Regions from separate parts of the [Clostridium] celerecrescens 18A genome, predicted to be linked through region 2. Evidence: predicted binding sites of a transcription regulator. Region 2 holds the regulator's gene; each other region holds the start of a gene.
The links. The regulator HrcA, encoded in region 2, represses chaperone genes, less so after heat shock. The targets are predictions, from matches to a motif close to TGTTAGCACTCNNNNNNNNNGAGTGCTAACA.
Positions count from the first base shown of each region.

Region 1: the regulator HrcA is predicted to act here: its motif matches at 1,792-1,822, upstream of H171_RS10600 (Hsp20/alpha crystallin family protein).
Region 3: the regulator HrcA is predicted to act here: its motif matches at 1,842-1,872, upstream of H171_RS14170 (co-chaperone GroES).

Region 1 is NZ_PGET01000001.1:2,282,097-2,287,631, forward strand. It holds gene H171_RS10585 (chromate transporter) at 58-624, shown strand; gene H171_RS10590 (chromate transporter) at 621-1,184, shown strand; gene H171_RS10595 (LURP-one-related/scramblase family protein) at 1,187-1,678, shown strand; gene H171_RS10600 (Hsp20/alpha crystallin family protein) at 1,906-2,319, shown strand; gene H171_RS10605 (nitroreductase family protein) at 2,394-3,167, opposite strand; gene pepF (oligoendopeptidase F) at 3,202-4,986, opposite strand; gene H171_RS10615 (GNAT family N-acetyltransferase) at 5,125-5,535, shown strand, end outside.
Region 2 is NZ_PGET01000001.1:3,274,942-3,280,476, forward strand. It holds gene dnaK (molecular chaperone DnaK) at 1-1,237, opposite strand, end outside; gene grpE (nucleotide exchange factor GrpE) at 1,348-1,992, opposite strand; gene hrcA (heat-inducible transcriptional repressor HrcA) at 2,010-3,059, opposite strand; gene H171_RS14990 (3D domain-containing protein) at 3,435-4,004, shown strand; gene H171_RS14995 (3D domain-containing protein) at 4,202-4,924, shown strand; gene H171_RS15000 (hypothetical protein) at 5,020-5,523, opposite strand.
Region 3 is NZ_PGET01000001.1:3,085,580-3,091,114, forward strand. It holds gene groL (chaperonin GroEL) at 1-1,374, opposite strand, end outside; gene H171_RS14170 (co-chaperone GroES) at 1,456-1,746, opposite strand; gene H171_RS14175 (hypothetical protein) at 2,118-2,762, shown strand; gene rhaD (rhamnulose-1-phosphate aldolase) at 2,834-3,661, opposite strand; gene H171_RS14185 (L-rhamnose isomerase) at 3,675-4,925, opposite strand; gene rhaM (L-rhamnose mutarotase) at 4,991-5,305, opposite strand; gene rhaB (rhamnulokinase) at 5,336-5,535, opposite strand, start outside.

The DNA.
Region 1 (5,535 bases), 990 kb from region 2:
TAATACTATTTTACTTAACAATCAATGGTGAATATACTAAATGTAAGGAGGCGAAACATGAAAACAAAAAAAAATATTTTATTACAACTATTTAAATCCACCTTGTACTTAAGTGCCTTTACTTTTGGCGGCGGGTACGTGATCGTCACTTTGATGAAGAAAAAGTTTGTGGATGAATACCATTGGATCGAAAATGATGAAATGCTGGACTTAATTGCAATTGCCCAGTCAGCCCCAGGTGCCATTGCTGTAAACGGTGCTGTTGTGATCGGTTATAAGCTGGCTGGAACCGCGGGCACCATAACGGCAATCATTGCTACCATTATTCCGCCATTTGTTGCCATTTCGGCTATTTCTGCTTTTTACACAGCATTTAGAGACAATGCAGTGATCAGCCTGATGCTTGAAGGAATGCAGGCTGGAGTCGGGGCCGTGATTGCCTCTGTGGTCTATGAAATGGCGCGGGGTATTGTACAGGGACATAGTAAAAGTTCAAATTTGATTATGATCGGAGCATTTATAGCTACTTTCCTTTTAAATGTGAACGTAGTCTATGTGGTGCTTGTGTGCATCTTAATAGGAATTCTCCGGACGTGGTTTGAAATGGAGGGAAGGAAAAAATGATTTACTTACAGCTTTTTTTGAGTTTTCTCCAAATAGGAGCATTTAGTTTTGGAGGCGGTTATGCTGCCATGCCGTTGATTCAAAGTCAGATCGTAGCACATCATAAATGGTTAAGCATGACTGAATTTACGGATTTGATTACCATATCCCAAATGACGCCAGGTCCCATAGCCGTGAACTCGGCAACCTTTGTGGGAATTAAAATAGCGGGGATTCCCGGGGCAATGGCTGCGACTGCAGGTTGTATTCTTCCTTCCTGCATTATGATTACGCTAATTGCAAAATACTATTTAAAATACAGAGAAATGACTGTACTTCAGAGAGTTTTAAATTCCTTGCGTCCCGCTGTTGTGGCTATGGTAGCGGCTGCCGGGATATCAATCTTGCAATCTGCTTTCTGGGGCAGCAATTTATCTGTAAATTTTTCAAGTACCCGGTGGAGTTTAATTGTTATATTTGGTTTATGCATAATCTTACTGCAGAAATTTAAAATGAACCCGATCTGGGTCATGATACTGGCTGGTGTCATGAAGGTTACTGCTTCTTTGATAGGAGGATGAATATGAAGCTGATTGTCAGAAGGAAACTTGGAAACTATATTGTTTACGATGAGAACAACAGTATCATTGGAGAATGGAGACAAAGCTATTTTAAAGGTGCAAAAATGGAATTTCTTGATACAGGCGGAAAGGTTTTATATACTGTAAAAAAATGCGGGAAAAGAATTGAGATCAAGGGGAAAGACGGCTTCCAATCTGAATGCCGGTTCCTATATGCTCAGGTTGAGTATGGAAATACCGCACAGAAGGGTCTGTTCAGGCCGCCCATGGCAGAAAAATCAGTGTTGGGCACCGGTGATATTGTTATAGTACAGAATGAACAGAGAGATTTCACTATATTCCTAAATGGTATTGAAGCAGGAAAGATGACCCACATGTTGTCTTTGCGGAAACAGCTTATAACTGATTCCTATCATATATCAACGGAGCTATGTTGTGTTGTTTTTATATTGGGAATTTATATGCTTCATGATGATGACATAGAGATTGTATAAATGCTTATAAGCGCGGAAATATGAATGTTGTTCTTCATATCATTTGGGTTAACGATCAAAGTGTTATATTTATGAAACCGTAAATACATCGGTTCACAAATTTTTCACAATTGTATTAGCACTCACCTGTTGACAGTGCTGACAATGTGTGTTATATTACATGTATAACAAATAGCAATGCATCGGAAAACCGGTGACATATAAATTTTCAAAAGGAGGAACCTTTTATGTTATTAACAAGAAGAAACAGCTTATTTGATGAATTTTTCAATGATCCGTTTTTTACGGATGCATATCACAACAGACAGTCCCTGATGAAAACCGACATTGAGGACAACGGAAACGATTATGTCATTGATATCGAGCTTCCAGGCTATAAAAAAGAGGATGTGCGGGCCGAATTAAAAGAAGGATATCTGACCATATGCGCTGACACAGTTTCCGAAACCGAGGAGAAGGACCAGAAAAACTATATCCGCAGGGAACGTTACAACGGCTCTGTGAAGAGAAGCTTTTATGTAGGCTCCGGCCTGAAACAAGATGATATTAAGGCATCTTTTGAAAACGGCATCTTGAAGCTTGTCGTTCCGAAAGAAGCTCCAAAACAGATCGAAGAAAACCACTATATCACCATTGAGTAAACTAATATAGATAAAAAGGGAAGGCCCCATATGGAGGACCTTCCCTTACTTTCTGTACCAGTCGAACGATTTTATCAGCATTTATACTCTTTCAAAAATGCCGTAGTTACATATGCCCCGCTTTTATAAGACTTTTTCTCCATGGCTTCCTCTGCTTCCAGTTTCACATTTATCCACATCTCTTCCGCAGCAATGGTTAAATGAGAAAGCATAATCCCGGTGCTGATCTCCCGCATGGATACAAGAGAAGATGAAGGCAGGAATTCCCTGCAGGAAAATACATAGATTTTGTCATGATAAACGATAAAGCGCCAGGGCTGGGTATTCATGGCCGACGGAGCGAGGCGGACAGCCTTTAAAATATTTTTCATGGATTCTCCGGCTTCTTCCTTAAACACGCATAACTCCTTTAAAGGTAGCCGTTTTGCCGTTGCAGGGTCCCGGTAAAGCAGGGTTTTCGGATAGCCAAATGCAACTACGATCACCTGCTTCTTTCCTGCCGGCCCTGGCTCCGGAATCTTGGTACTCCCAAGATAACAGGTGCCTAATCCTTTTCCGGTCATATATAACAGAATATGCTCCAGCACATATCCTGCATTTGCCAGGTACCCTTCCTTCTCCTCAGAGTATAATACCAGATAATAAGGTGCCTCTACCTTCCACAATCCCTTAACAGGCAGATGCTCTTCCATATTTTCACTTATTTCCAGCTTAATCTGAATATCCCCGTGCAGCCTTGGTATATTATCCCCAAAATAAAGGATGTCCTTGAGCAGCTGCTCCGGGACTTGTTCCTTCTTAAACTTCCTGATCGATCTTCTTTTAAATATCATCTGATACAGATTCATACCTGCTCCCCTCTCCTCTATCCAACAACCAGACTTAAATAAGCCGGCTCATTTCCTCCAAAAGCCCGGCAAACACCTGTAGTGCATCCTTTACCGGTTCTGCTGTCCCCATGTCAACGCCGCAGAGCTTCAACAAGTCTATAGGAGTCATAGAATTTCCGCCGCTTAGAAATTCATAATATCCCTTGACCGTCTTCTCATCTCCCTTAAGAATCCTGCTGCTGATGGCAATGGCAGCCGAAAACCCTGTGGCATACTGGTATACGTAAAATGGTGTGTAAAAATGCGGAATCCTGGACCATTCATAATCGATTTCCTGGTCAACCACCATGTCCGGGCCAAAATACTCCTCATTAAGCCGATGGTATATTCTGCAAAGAACCTCAGCAGTAAGCACCTCTCCTTCCCCTGCACGGCGATGGGTCTCTGCTTCAAACTCTGCAAACATGGCCTGCCGGTAAAGAGTCCCCCGGAAACTGTCCATAAAATGGTTCACAAGGTAAGCCCGTTCCTTTTTATCTGACGTGGTTTCCAATAAATGCCGGATGAGCAACGCTTCGTTACAGGTAGATGCCACCTCCGCGACAAAGATCTTGTATCCCGCATCTATATAAGACTGGTTCTTATCGGAAAACCAGCTGTGGAGGGCATGCCCCATCTCATGAGCCAGAGTAAAGACACTGTCAAGCGTTCCGTTAAAGTTTAACAATACATAGGGATGAATCCCGTAAACCCCCCAGGAATAAGCGCCGCTCCGCTTTCCTTCATTCTCATATACATCGATCCACCGGTTATTAAAGCCTTCTTTTAAAAGAGACAAATACTCTTCCCCCAGTGGCTTAAGGCCTTCTAACACCATAGCCTTGGCTTCCTCAAAAGTATATTTACGTTCTTCCCTTGATACCATGGGCACATATAGATCATACATATGCAGCTCATCCACTCCAAGGGCCTTCTTTCTTACGGATACATATCCATGGAGACAGGACAGGCCCTCATGAACCGCATTTAAGAGATTGTCATACACTTCCTCCGGAATTTCATTCTCCCCAAGGGAATGTGCTCTGGCAGATGGATAATTTCTTGCCTTAGCGTAAAAAGCGGCCTGCTTCACATTGGAAGAAAAAGTAGCAGCCAGAGTGTTACCAAACTGTCCATAGACGCTATACAGGGCCTCAAACGCAGATTTTCTTACCCTTCTGTCCTGCTTTTCCATAAGGGCAACATAATTTCCATGGGTGATTCTGACTGGCTGATTCTTTTCATCCATAATTTCAGGAAACTTCACGTCCGCATTATTAAACATATTAAAGATTTCCGAAGGGGCGGAGGTGGCTTCCATGGACTTTGCCAGTAAGGCTTCCATAGGAGCTGACAACGTATGGGCTTTCTTCTTTAAAATAATTTCCAGAGTTCTGTCATAGCGAGAAAGCTCGGTCGTATTCTTCCGGTAATGATCTAGGGTTTCCTCCGTCATTTCCAGGATTTCCGGTATCAAAAATGATGACAGTCCTGCTGCCTCATAAGAAAGAGACCTGGCCTTTGAGGAAAATTCCTGATATCTGGCATTGCCTGTATCCTCATCTGATTTCTGCTTTCCGTATACAAATAATGTTTCAATCTTTAGGGATATCTCCTCATCAAACTTCAGACAGGAAAAAAGCATCTCGCCTGAATCTGCCAGATGTCCTTCATATCTTTTATAACCCGAAAGCGAGCGTTCTGTTTCACGGAACAGATCCTCCCATGCACTCTCAGAAGGCAGAATATCCGCCAGGTTCCAGGTATCGCAAACCGGTATTTCTTCTCTCTTTTTCAATTAAATCCCTCCACTCCTTCATTTGTGTTTATTCTATCACCCATATTTCAAAGAAACAATCAGCAATATGGAAAATATTTGATTGAATTTATACATTTTATTGTATTATACTATACGAAAACGAACCAGGAGTCCCAAATGAATATTATACGAACGAAAACCCCCAGCCAAACGCAAATCAATGAATTGCTCCGCCTGCAGGAAACCTGCAGAAAGCATGACCATATTTCTCTTACATTTCCCATGGAAGAAGAATGTATTTTTTTCTTATTATACGAAGAAGACAGCCTCTTATCCGCTCTTTGTACATTTTTTAATGAAAGCGGGGACTATGAATGCTTCGCTTATACCCTTCCGCCAAACAGGCAGTCCGGATATTTCATGATGCTTCTGGAAGAGCTGTTGAAGGAGACTGGAGACAATGATCTTATTTTTCCTGCAGAGGAAACCTGTGAAGAAACCGTTCTGACCCTTAACGCCATAGGAGCCGATCTTTGGTATCAGGAACATATAATGGAGCTTTCTTCTTCTGATTTTTTGAAATCCGGG
Region 2 (5,535 bases):
CGTGGATATCAACCGCTGTCTGGTTGTCTGCCGCTGTGGAGAAGATCTGGCTCTTCTTTGTGGGGATCGTTGTATTTCTTTCAATCAGTCTGGTAGCAACACCGCCCATGGTCTCAATGGATAAGGAAAGAGGAGTTACGTCCAGAAGCAGAATATCGCCTGCGCCTGCATCACCTGCAAGCTTTCCGCCCTGGATGCTGGCGCCGATGGCAACACATTCATCCGGGTTCAAGGACTTGGAAGGCTCCTTGCCTGTCAGCTGTTTTACTTTCTCCTGAGCAGACAGCATACGGGTAGATCCGCCTACTAACAATACTTTTCCTAATTCTGCTGCAGTAATGCCCGCATCTCTTAATGCATTCTGTACCGGAACCGCAGTGCGCTCGATGAGATCTAATGTCAGCTCATCAAATTTTGCTCTGGTCAGGTTCATATCCAGATGCTTTGGACCTTCTGAAGTAGCAGTAATAAACGGCAGGTTGATGTTGGTGGTCGTTGCGGAGGATAATTCCTTCTTCGCCTTTTCAGCAGCTTCTCTTAATCTCTGCATAGCCATCTTATCACCGGATAAATCTACGCCCTCTGCCTTTTTAAATTCATCTACCATCCACTGGGTCACGCGGTTATCAAAATCATCACCGCCCAGACGGGTGTCGCCGTTGGTGGAGAGAACTTCGATAACACCGTCGCCGATTTCAATGATGGAAACGTCGAAGGTACCGCCGCCTAAGTCATATACCATAATCTTCTGCTCTTTTTCATTGTCAAGTCCATAAGCCAGAGCTGCTGCTGTCGGCTCGTTGATGATACGCTTTACGTCAAGACCTGCAATCTTACCGGCATCCTTGGTTGCCTGACGCTGTGCATCGTTAAAATATGCCGGTACGGTAATAACCGCTTCGGTTACTTTTTCTCCTAAATAAGCCTCTGCGTCTGCTTTTAATTTCTGAAGGATCATAGCAGATATTTCCTGAGGGCTGTAATTTTTACCGTCAATAGCAACCTTGTAGTCCGTACCAATATGTCTTTTGATGGAAGAGATGGTACGGTCAGAGTTTGTTACTGCCTGACGCTTAGCAGGCTCACCGACTAGCCTCTCACCGTTCTTTGTAAATGCAACAACGGATGGTGTGGTTCTTACGCCTTCGCTGTTTGGAATAACAACTGGTTTACCGCCTTCCATAACGGCTACGCAGCTATTTGTTGTACCTAAGTCAATACCAATGATCTTGCCCATAGTTTTTTCCTCCTAATTAATAAACAAAATATAAATGATTACCTTTTTCCTGCCCATATTGGGCATAAGGTATACCTGAAATGTATTATCTGCTTCCTGATGCCTCGTGACTAATTTGCCACCTGCACCATGGAATGCCTTACCACGCTGTCACGGTAAGTGTAACCCTTCTGAAGCTCCTGGGAGATTATATTTTCGCCCAGTGACTCATCTTCAATATGCATTACTGCATTATGGAAATTCGGATCAAACGGCATTCCAACCGCTTCAATAGGTTTTACGCCGGCTTCCTCCAGCGTTTTCATAAGCTGTTTATATATCTTATCCATTCCATCTGCAAAAGGAGCGCTTCTTTCCTCCTCGGATATTGCTGCAAGACCTCTTTCAAAATTATCAACTACCGGAAGAATCCGTTCAACGATATCCTTAGCTCCGATTTCGAACATGGCTGACTTTTCTTTTTCTGTTCTCTTGCGGTAATTATCAAATTCAGCCATGGATCTCTGAAGGCGGTCGGTCAGTTCCTCTATTTTTTCATCCCTTGGGTCTTTCTTCTCTTTCTTTTTTCCGAAAAGGCCCTTTTTTCCGGATTCTTCTTTGGAACCCTCTTCAGCCATTTCTTCTTCCGGAACATATTCCTGGGTTCCATCGTCCCCGCAGGCTTCTGCACCTTCTATTTCTTTTTCAGCGAAAACGGCATCCTCTGTATTAACAGTCTCATCTGCCAGATTCTCATCTGTTTTCACATCTTCCATGCTCAATGCTCTACCCTTTACCTTTCATCTTTTTTCAAAATGGTATCCAGCTGCGTCATGAGATTACGCAATGTGCTGAGAACCTTTTCATAATCCATCCGTTTCGGACCAATGATTCCAATGGTACCTCTTAGGCCTTCGCCCAGTTCATAGTTGGCGGTTACAATGCTGCAATCCTTCATTGCCTTAACAGGTGCCTCATCGCCAATGTAAACCTGGATTCCGGATCCGCTCTCCGTGCTGTTCATATCATCAATCAGCCCCTGCAAAAGATCCTTCTGTTCCAGCGTACCGATAAGCTTGCTGGCCCTTTCTCCGTCACTTAACTCCGGATACTTGAAAATGTTCGTGGCCCCGCTGGTATAAATCTGAAGGTCTTCATCATCACCCCGGATAGCGGCAGCCACCTCACCTAGAACCCGGTCCACCACATCACAGTGGGGCCCTGCCTGAACCTTCATCCTGCTGATCACTTCAAGATTGATCTCCTCTATGGTCAGCCCGTTAAGGGCATTGTTAAGAAGAATGTTAAGATTCAGAAGTCCTTCGTCATCTAATTCCGTATGAATGGGAATCATTGCATTCTTAATGATATTCCCCTCCACCACGATAACCACAAGAAGCTTTTCTTCATCAACCTTGGAGAGCTGGATAAACTTCAGTTTGTTCCGGTGGAATTGAGGCGCGCTGATCATTGCAGCGTAATTGGTATTCTGGGCAAGAAGCTTTGCCATCTGTTTTAACAAAAGTTCTACCCGGTCCACCCGCTTTAACATCATATCCTTGATCTCAGTGACTTCCTCTTCTTTTTCCTGCATGATCTGGTCCACATAAAAACGGTATCCTCTGTCTGAAGGAATCCTTCCGGCGGAGGTGTGAGGCTGCATGATATATCCCAGTTCCTCCAGATCAGACATCTCATTCCGGATGGTAGCAGAACTTAAGTTCAAATCCGTATACTTTGATATGGTACGGGAACCTACAGGTTCTCCGGTTTCCAGATAAGTTTTGATGATGGCTTTTAATATAGTTACTTTCCGCTCATCCAACTGATCCCTGTCACTCAAACTGCCCCACTTCCTTTCTGAGTCTTTTTGTTAGCACTCAACGTTTGGGAGTGCTAACATCTTCTTTTCATAATATATTCTTTTTTTCTACTTTTGTCAATACATTCCTAAAAACTTTTTGATGAAGTTTTTATGTCCTGTTTGTACATTTTTCCTCATTTCTAAATGAAATATTACAAAGCTGTTGACATTATCTTCTTGACTTTTAACACTTTTGTAATATAATGGTAAATATGACACCATGACAACACAATTGCGAGGTAAGGTTAAAGGAAAGATGACTTACAGCCTTAAGCTTGTGAACAGCGTGCCCCGCTTTACCGGGCATCAACCGGATTTGCCCGCATATCCGATTGATCCATTTGGAGGTAAATTATGAATAGTTTTTCAGGGAAAAAGAGGATCACCGGATTCCTGACACTTCTTTGTATCCTGCTGTTGTCAACAACTGCACTAGCAGCCGAGACTACAGGAAATGACGAAACCGTGAATCAAGTACAGTCCGAAAACTCTGGAACGGATCACCAAACCATACAAACCAGCACGGAAAATCAGGCAGCATCAGCCAGTACTGAGGAAATCGGACCTGGTATTAAGAAAAAAGAAGCTGAACCTGTAAAGCCGGAGGAGCCGGCAAAACCGGTTTATCAAAAAGGAGAATCCCTGGGACTCTTCTCCGCCACTGCATATTGTCCGGGCGAAAGCACCGGCAAACAGTGCCGTACCTATTCCGGTACGATACCGCAGCCGCAGCATACCATATCTGCAGATATCACAATTCTTCCGCTTGGAACAAAGGTCATGATCGACGATATCGTTTATACCGTTGAAGATATCGGAAGCGGCGTGAAGGGAAATAAAGTCGATATATTCTTTGCAAGCCGCAGGGAAGCATTGGATTTTGGAAGACAGACAAAAGAATTATTTGCAGTCATTGAACAGTAGAAAATGCCCATATGACCCCGCAGAACAGTGAATTACTTCACTGCTTCTGCGGTTTTTTTTTCGTCTTAACCTTGACAAATATGGAAAAATGTGTAAAATGTTTACTTGTACCTCATTTATTACAATTCTGTTACATATAATTATAAATATATTAAAACTTATTACAGATTGTAAAAAAGAAAGGAAGTATTTGTAATATGAGTAAAACAAACCGAATTCAATGGTTCCTCGGAACCTTACTAATGATGACATTTATCTTAATAAGTGCATGGAACGTTTTGGCGGCTCAGACAGCAGGTATTATTGACAATGCTGATGAGAACAACGTCAGGGGCTGGGCCCTAAACAGTTCTGATCCAAACGCTGCGGCAGAAGTAAAGATTGTTATTACCAATCAGTCAAACGGACAGGTCGTTGCAGAACTTACCACCACTGCCTCTAAGTACCGGGAGGATCTTGTATCCAACGGAACCGGAAATTACGGCTTTGAAATACCGGTTCCCTGGAGTTCCTACGGAGACGGCACTTATCTGGTAGAGGCCTATACAGGAGGCCAGAAGCTTTCCGGCACCAGAGTACATGGAGTAGGTGCTGCCGCTGCCGCAAGTCTTCAAAACAGCAACTCTAATCTTCGTTCCCTGGGGGTTTTTAAAACCACGGCCTACTGCCCGTGCCGCAAGTGCTCCGGAGGCTGGGGAGGACGTACCAGCACTGGAAGCATTGCAACCGCAAACCATACCATCTCTGTTGATCCAAGGGTCATTCCTTATGGCAGCCGCATCATGGTAAACGGGGTTGTTTATACGGCAGAGGATTGCGGAGGCGGAGTCAAGGGGAACCACATTGATATTTACTTCAATACCCATGGTGAAACCCGTGCCTATGGCACCAGGAGTGCAGAAATCTATCTTGTTCAGTAATACAAACCCCAGCAGGAAAGCCCGGTGAAGATTTTCTTTTCTCCGGGCTTTTTATAATATTTATCACATAGGGCCCAATGGTCCATTTCCGTACTTTACGTTCTCACGGCAATCTCTTTTATCATGCGCATCAGTTCTAAAGCGCTTCGGAATGCTACATAATTTCTGGATGTCAGTCTGCCGGCAACTATTCCCTGAATACTGGCGTTCTGGCGATGTTCTATTTTGACTATCAATGTTTCTTTCGCATGAACTGCACGCGAACTTAAGGTCAAACTATCCTGTAGCTGAATTTTTGCCTTTACTGGTATTTTGTTTTTTCCCTTAGTTCTGTGTGCATATTCATCTGACATTTTTTTATTAAGAAACCTTGGATTAGTGGACGACTGGGGAGTTCCAACCCAGTCGCATATTTCATCCAGTTTAAGCATTAAATCGCCTATATCGGAAAACCACACAGGTCCGTCTATATAGCAGTTAAGAATTTCACCATATAAATTTCCTTCTTTTTTTCCATGAAAACAAATAAGCATCGTACTGACCCGGTCTGTTATAGTCATGCTGCGGCAGATGTTCTGCATTTCTTCGCTTTTTATCATAGGTTTATTATC
Region 3 (5,535 bases), 190 kb from region 2:
TCCTGCATTGGCTACAATGTGGTATAATGGGGATTCAAGAGCCTTTAAGATGATCTTTCCACCGGTTCTCTCATCGCCTTCTAAATGTTTAACAAGTTCTTCAATCTGATTGATGGCATGAACGTAAGCAGAACCGCCGCCTGCGATAACGCCTTCTTCAACTGCTGCTCTTGCTGCAGATAAAGCGTCTTCCATACGGAGTTTTGCTTCCTTCATCTCGGTTTCTGTTGCAGCACCTACGCGGATTACTGCAACACCGCCGGATAATTTAGCAAGTCTTTCCTGTAATTTTTCTCTGTCAAAATCAGAAGTAGTCTCTTCGATCTGGCCCTTGATCTGGCCGATTCTTGCAGTGATTGCTTCCTTATCGCCGCAGCCATCTACGATTACGGTATTTTCCTTCTGAACCTTTACGGATTTTGCACGTCCTAAAAGATCAAGGGTTGCATTCTTAAGCTCATATCCCAGTTCATCAGAGATCACGGTACCGCCTGTTAAAACAGCGATATCCTGTAACATCTCTTTTCTTCTGTCGCCATAGCCTGGAGCCTTTACAGCGATTACGTTGAAGGTTCCTCTTAATTTATTAACGATTAAGGTTGTCAAAGCTTCGCCTTCCACATCTTCTGCGATGATGAGAAGTCTTGCGCCGGACTGAACTACCTGCTCTAATAAAGGAAGGATCTCCTGAATGTTTGAGATCTTCTTATCAGTAATAAGAATGTATGGATCGTCTAAATTAGCTTCCATCTTTTCCATGTCGGTGCACATATAAGCAGAGATATAACCTCTGTCAAACTGCATACCTTCCACAAGATCCAGCTCTGTCTTCATGGTCTTTGATTCTTCAATGGTAATAACGCCGTTGTTGGAAACCTTCTCCATAGCGTCAGCTACCATCTCGCCGACCTCATCATCTGATGCGGAAATAGCTGCTACTCTTGCGATGGATGCCTTACCCTTGATCGGCTCGCTCATCTTTGCAATCGCTTCTACTGCTGCTTCAGTTGCCTTTTTCATACCCTTTCTTAAAACGATTGGGTTTGCACCTGCTGCCAGGTTCTTCATTCCCTCATTGATCATAGCCTGAGCTAAAACGGTAGCTGTGGTAGTACCGTCACCTGCTACGTCATTGGTCTTAGTCGCAACCTCTTTTACAAGCTGAGCGCCCATATTCTCAAAAGCATCTTCCAGCTCGATTTCCTTTGCAATGGTAACGCCGTCATTTGTGATGAGCGGTGAGCCGAAAGATTTATCCAGTACAACGTTTCTGCCTTTAGGCCCTAATGTTACACGAACAGTATCTGCTAACTGATTCACTCCAGATTCAAGTGCTTTTCTGGCATCTACGCCATATTTAATCTGCTTTGCCATGATTCATTCCTCCAGTTTTCTGTTAAAATAAATATACGTACTATCTAAAACCTGACCTTATGAAGCTTATCGCCTTCCTGATTATTCGATCACTGCTAATATGTCATTCTGTTTTACGATCACATATTTCTCGCTCTCTTCTCCGGTCTCTATCTCTGTTCCTGAATACTTGGAGAAGATTACTTTATCGCCCACTTTAACCTGCATGGTAACTTCCTTGCCGTCTACCAGACCGCCAGGTCCTACTGCGGTGACTTCCGCCTGCTGCGGCTTCTCTTTTGCCTGACCCGGCAGAACAATACCGGACTTTGTTGTCTCCTCTGCAACCAATGGTTTTAACACAACTTTGTCAAATAATGGTACTAATTTCATTGCAATTCCTCCTCATAACTTTCTGCTTATTATTTCTTTCTTTGGCCATCCGAAAGAAGTTTTATTTTATTCACATAATAAGTTATATCACTCATTATTAGCACTGTCAATAGTTGAGTGCTAACTTTATATTTTTTTTACATTTTTACCATATTTGTACGATTTTCTCCTTTACTTACATAGTTTATAGAAATTTTCTTATTATATACCTTTATTTTTTCGGATGAACGTATTACAATAACTAAGAGAATGAAGCGCCTTACAAGCGCACCATTGTGCCCATCAAGCATAAGCCGTGACAAGGAAGCACCTTGCAGGCATACCTCTATGCCCAGAATACATGGACGGTAATAAGGAAAGGAGTGTTTCAAATGGCAAAAAAGGGTAATGGGTTTGGAAAATTCGTGGCACTGGCCACTGTGGCCGGCGTTGTTGCTGCCGGCATCTCTTACTTTACGAAATACAAATCCTTCCACAAAGAACTGGAAGAAAATTTCCACGACTTTGAGGATGAGGGAAATGACGACATTTCCAAAATTGACAGCACGATGAACCGCAACTATGTTTCTTTGCATGCCAATAAGGATGAATTTAAGGTTGCCGCTGATCATATGGCAGATGCTGCCAAGGATGCGGTTAGTGCGGCAAGAAACTTAGTAAAGGATGCAGCGAGCATAGTTTCTGATACGGCAAAGGAAGCGGCTTCAGCCGTAGCATTTACCGCAAAGGACATGTTTGACGCTGCAAAAGAACAGACAGATGGGTTTTTAGACGACGAAGAGTTTACGGAAGATGGCGGTTTGGATTACGCTGCCGGAGCCGCAGACCAGCTGGCAGAAAAAGCCAAAGAGACTGCAGATACGATAAAAGAAACAGCAGAAACTGCTGCCGAAGCAGTAAAAGATGCAGCAAAGGATGGGATTGATGCGGCAAAAGAAGCGGCGAATTCCACCGGAGCAGCGATGAAAGAACTGGCCGATGAAACTACTACCATTGTGGAAGAAGAAATGGATTAATCATAATCTAAAAGAAGAAATTGAAAAAGCCATTGGAAAGCATTTGCTCTCCAATGGCTTTTTTTCACAGACTATTTCTCATACAGAAATTCTTCCGGCAGATTCACTTTAAAATCAACCGCCAGATCACGGAAGTTTTGAGGCGTGATGGTCTGAAGCTTATCCGGCCGTATGGAAAGCACCTTAACAAGGATTTCCGCAGACTTTTCTACCGTATGCATAAGACCAAAGGTCAGGTCAAAGTCCTCTCCTGAGGCAAATAAGCCGTGATGAGCCCACACAGCCACATCGTACTTCTTCATCAGCTCACTGGTTGCCACTGCGATGTCTCGTCCGCCAGGCACCATCCAGCCAACAACACCTACGCCGTCCGGGAAAACCACCGGACATTCTGTTGCCATCTCCCATAATTCCCTGGTGAAGACTTTATCCTCTAAGGGAAGAACAAAGGTTAGGGCAATTACATTGGCAGGATGGGCATGGTAGATCACCCTGTGCTTACCGGATGTAGCCTCTTTCTTTACTTCATGGTTCATAAGATGGGAAGGAAGCTCGCTGGTGGGACGCCCGCCGTTTACTAACCCCCAGCGGATTCTGTAATTCTCACCGCTCTCATCTACCTCAATGATACAGGTATTGGCTTCCGGATCCAGGATTACGTTGCGGAAATATTTCCCGCTTCCGGTCACCATGAAATACTCTCCTGCCAGATCCTTTACACTGGTTCCGATGGGCTGCCAGGGATTCTTATCCGTAAAGACCTCTTTCACTGATTCTACCTCTGACTCCTTTATGCGGTAGCTTAAATTGCCGCCGTTTCTCTCATGCCAGTTCTGACGGAAACCGTCGTCGCATAAACGGATAAAGCCTTTTACAAATTCAGTATCTAAAATATTCATATTCTTTTTCTCCTTATTTCCGGTTAAGCAGCACTTCTTTTTCATAGCTGCGTATTTCCTCAAACCAATCTTCCTTTGCCGGAACTCCGTTTATCTCACAGAAATAATTCCATACATCGCCAACAGGATAAAGCTTAAGTTCTTCCTGAAGCATCATCTGCTCTGTAAAGTCTCGTTCCTTCTGTAACAAGGCAAGCCTTTCATTGGGAAGAAGAAGGGCATTTAACAACGCCTTCTGCATATTGCGCATTCCCACAATCCAGGCGCTTAAGCGGTTGATGCTTGCATCAAAGAAGTCAAGGGCTAAAAGAACGCGGTCAGCCCCGCCCCGGATGATTTCCTTTGCAATCTCTTTTGTCTCATCGTCAAACAACACCACATGGTCACTGTCCCACCGCACCGGCCTTGTTACATGAAGGGCAACCTTGTCAAAGAACAGGAGCATGGAGGATATCTTATCGGATACCACCTCTGTGGGATGATAATGGCCGCTGTCCAGCAGGCAAAGGATATCGTTCTTGGAAGCGTAATTCATATAAAATTCATGGGAACCAACCGTACAGCTTTCCACACCGATTCCAAATACCTTGGATTCTACGGCTACATATACCTTGGTTTTATCGTAATCCATGGAAAGGATCTGGTCAAGAGAATCTTTTAACCGCGCCCTTGGGGAGGTACGGTCCGCCGGAATATCCTTAAAACCGTCAGGAATCCAGATGTTCATGGTACATGGAGTTCCCTGCTCTCCGGCGAAGTATTCGGAAATACGGATGCATGCCTGAACGTGTCTGATCCAGAAGCTGCGGATTTCCTCGTTTTCACTGGACAAGGTGGCATTCTCTGCCTTTGGATGGGAAAACAGGGTGGGATTAAAATCAATGCCGATTCCTCTTTCCTTTGCAAAATCTGCCCATTTTGCAAAATGCTTCGGTTCCAGCTGATCACGGTCCGCCCATTCTCCTTCTTCAAATACGGCATAGCTTGCATGAAGGTTAATCCTGTGCTTTCCAGGAATCAGGCTCAGCGCTTTGCCCATATCATTCATCAGCTCCTGAGGATTTCTGGCACGTCCCGGATAATTGCCAGTCGTCTGAATGCCGCCTGACAGCCCGCCTGCTCCGTCAAATCCTATTACATCATCTCCCTGCCAGCAGTGCATGGAGACAGGAATCTTCTTCAGTGCCTCCAATGCCTCATCGGTATTAACCCCAATGGCCTTGTATGCTTCTTTTGCTGTTTCATATCTTTCCTTTATTGTCATGGCTCTCTTCTCCTTTTCTAAATTTCTGCCCGGGCTGTTAAGGCCGGGGCTTCCTATGATATCGTTCAGTCTAAATGAAATACAGGCTTTAAACTGATAGAAACCGGGCTGTTATCCAGGTTAGTCTTCATGATGTCAGCCATATAATCCCACCATTTCCGGTTGATAGGCGTATCCGCCGATTCTGCCCACTTCTCTTCATCCTCAATTTCAATATATCCGTAGAGGACATTGGTTTCCTCATCTAAGAAAATAGAGTAATTATGTCCTCCGTGCCGGCTGATCATGTCCTTCATTTCCGGCCAGAGTAAATTGTGCCTTTTCTCGTATTCTTCGGCCATTCCTTCATTTAAGTACATTTTAAAAGATTTTCTTATCATGCCTTTTCCTCTTCCTCCATTCTGCGACATCTAATTCCCTGGCTGATACTCCTTTATGGCAAAGGACCGGTATACTGCCTCCCTTGCCTGTTTTAAGCTCTCAAATTCTCCGGCAGCCAGCATTTGAGCCAGAAGATTTCCGATGGCAGTGGCTTCTCCCGGTCCGGCATAAACGGTCCGTCCTGTGCGGTCTGCCGTCAGCCAGTTCAAATACTCCGCATTGGAGCCTC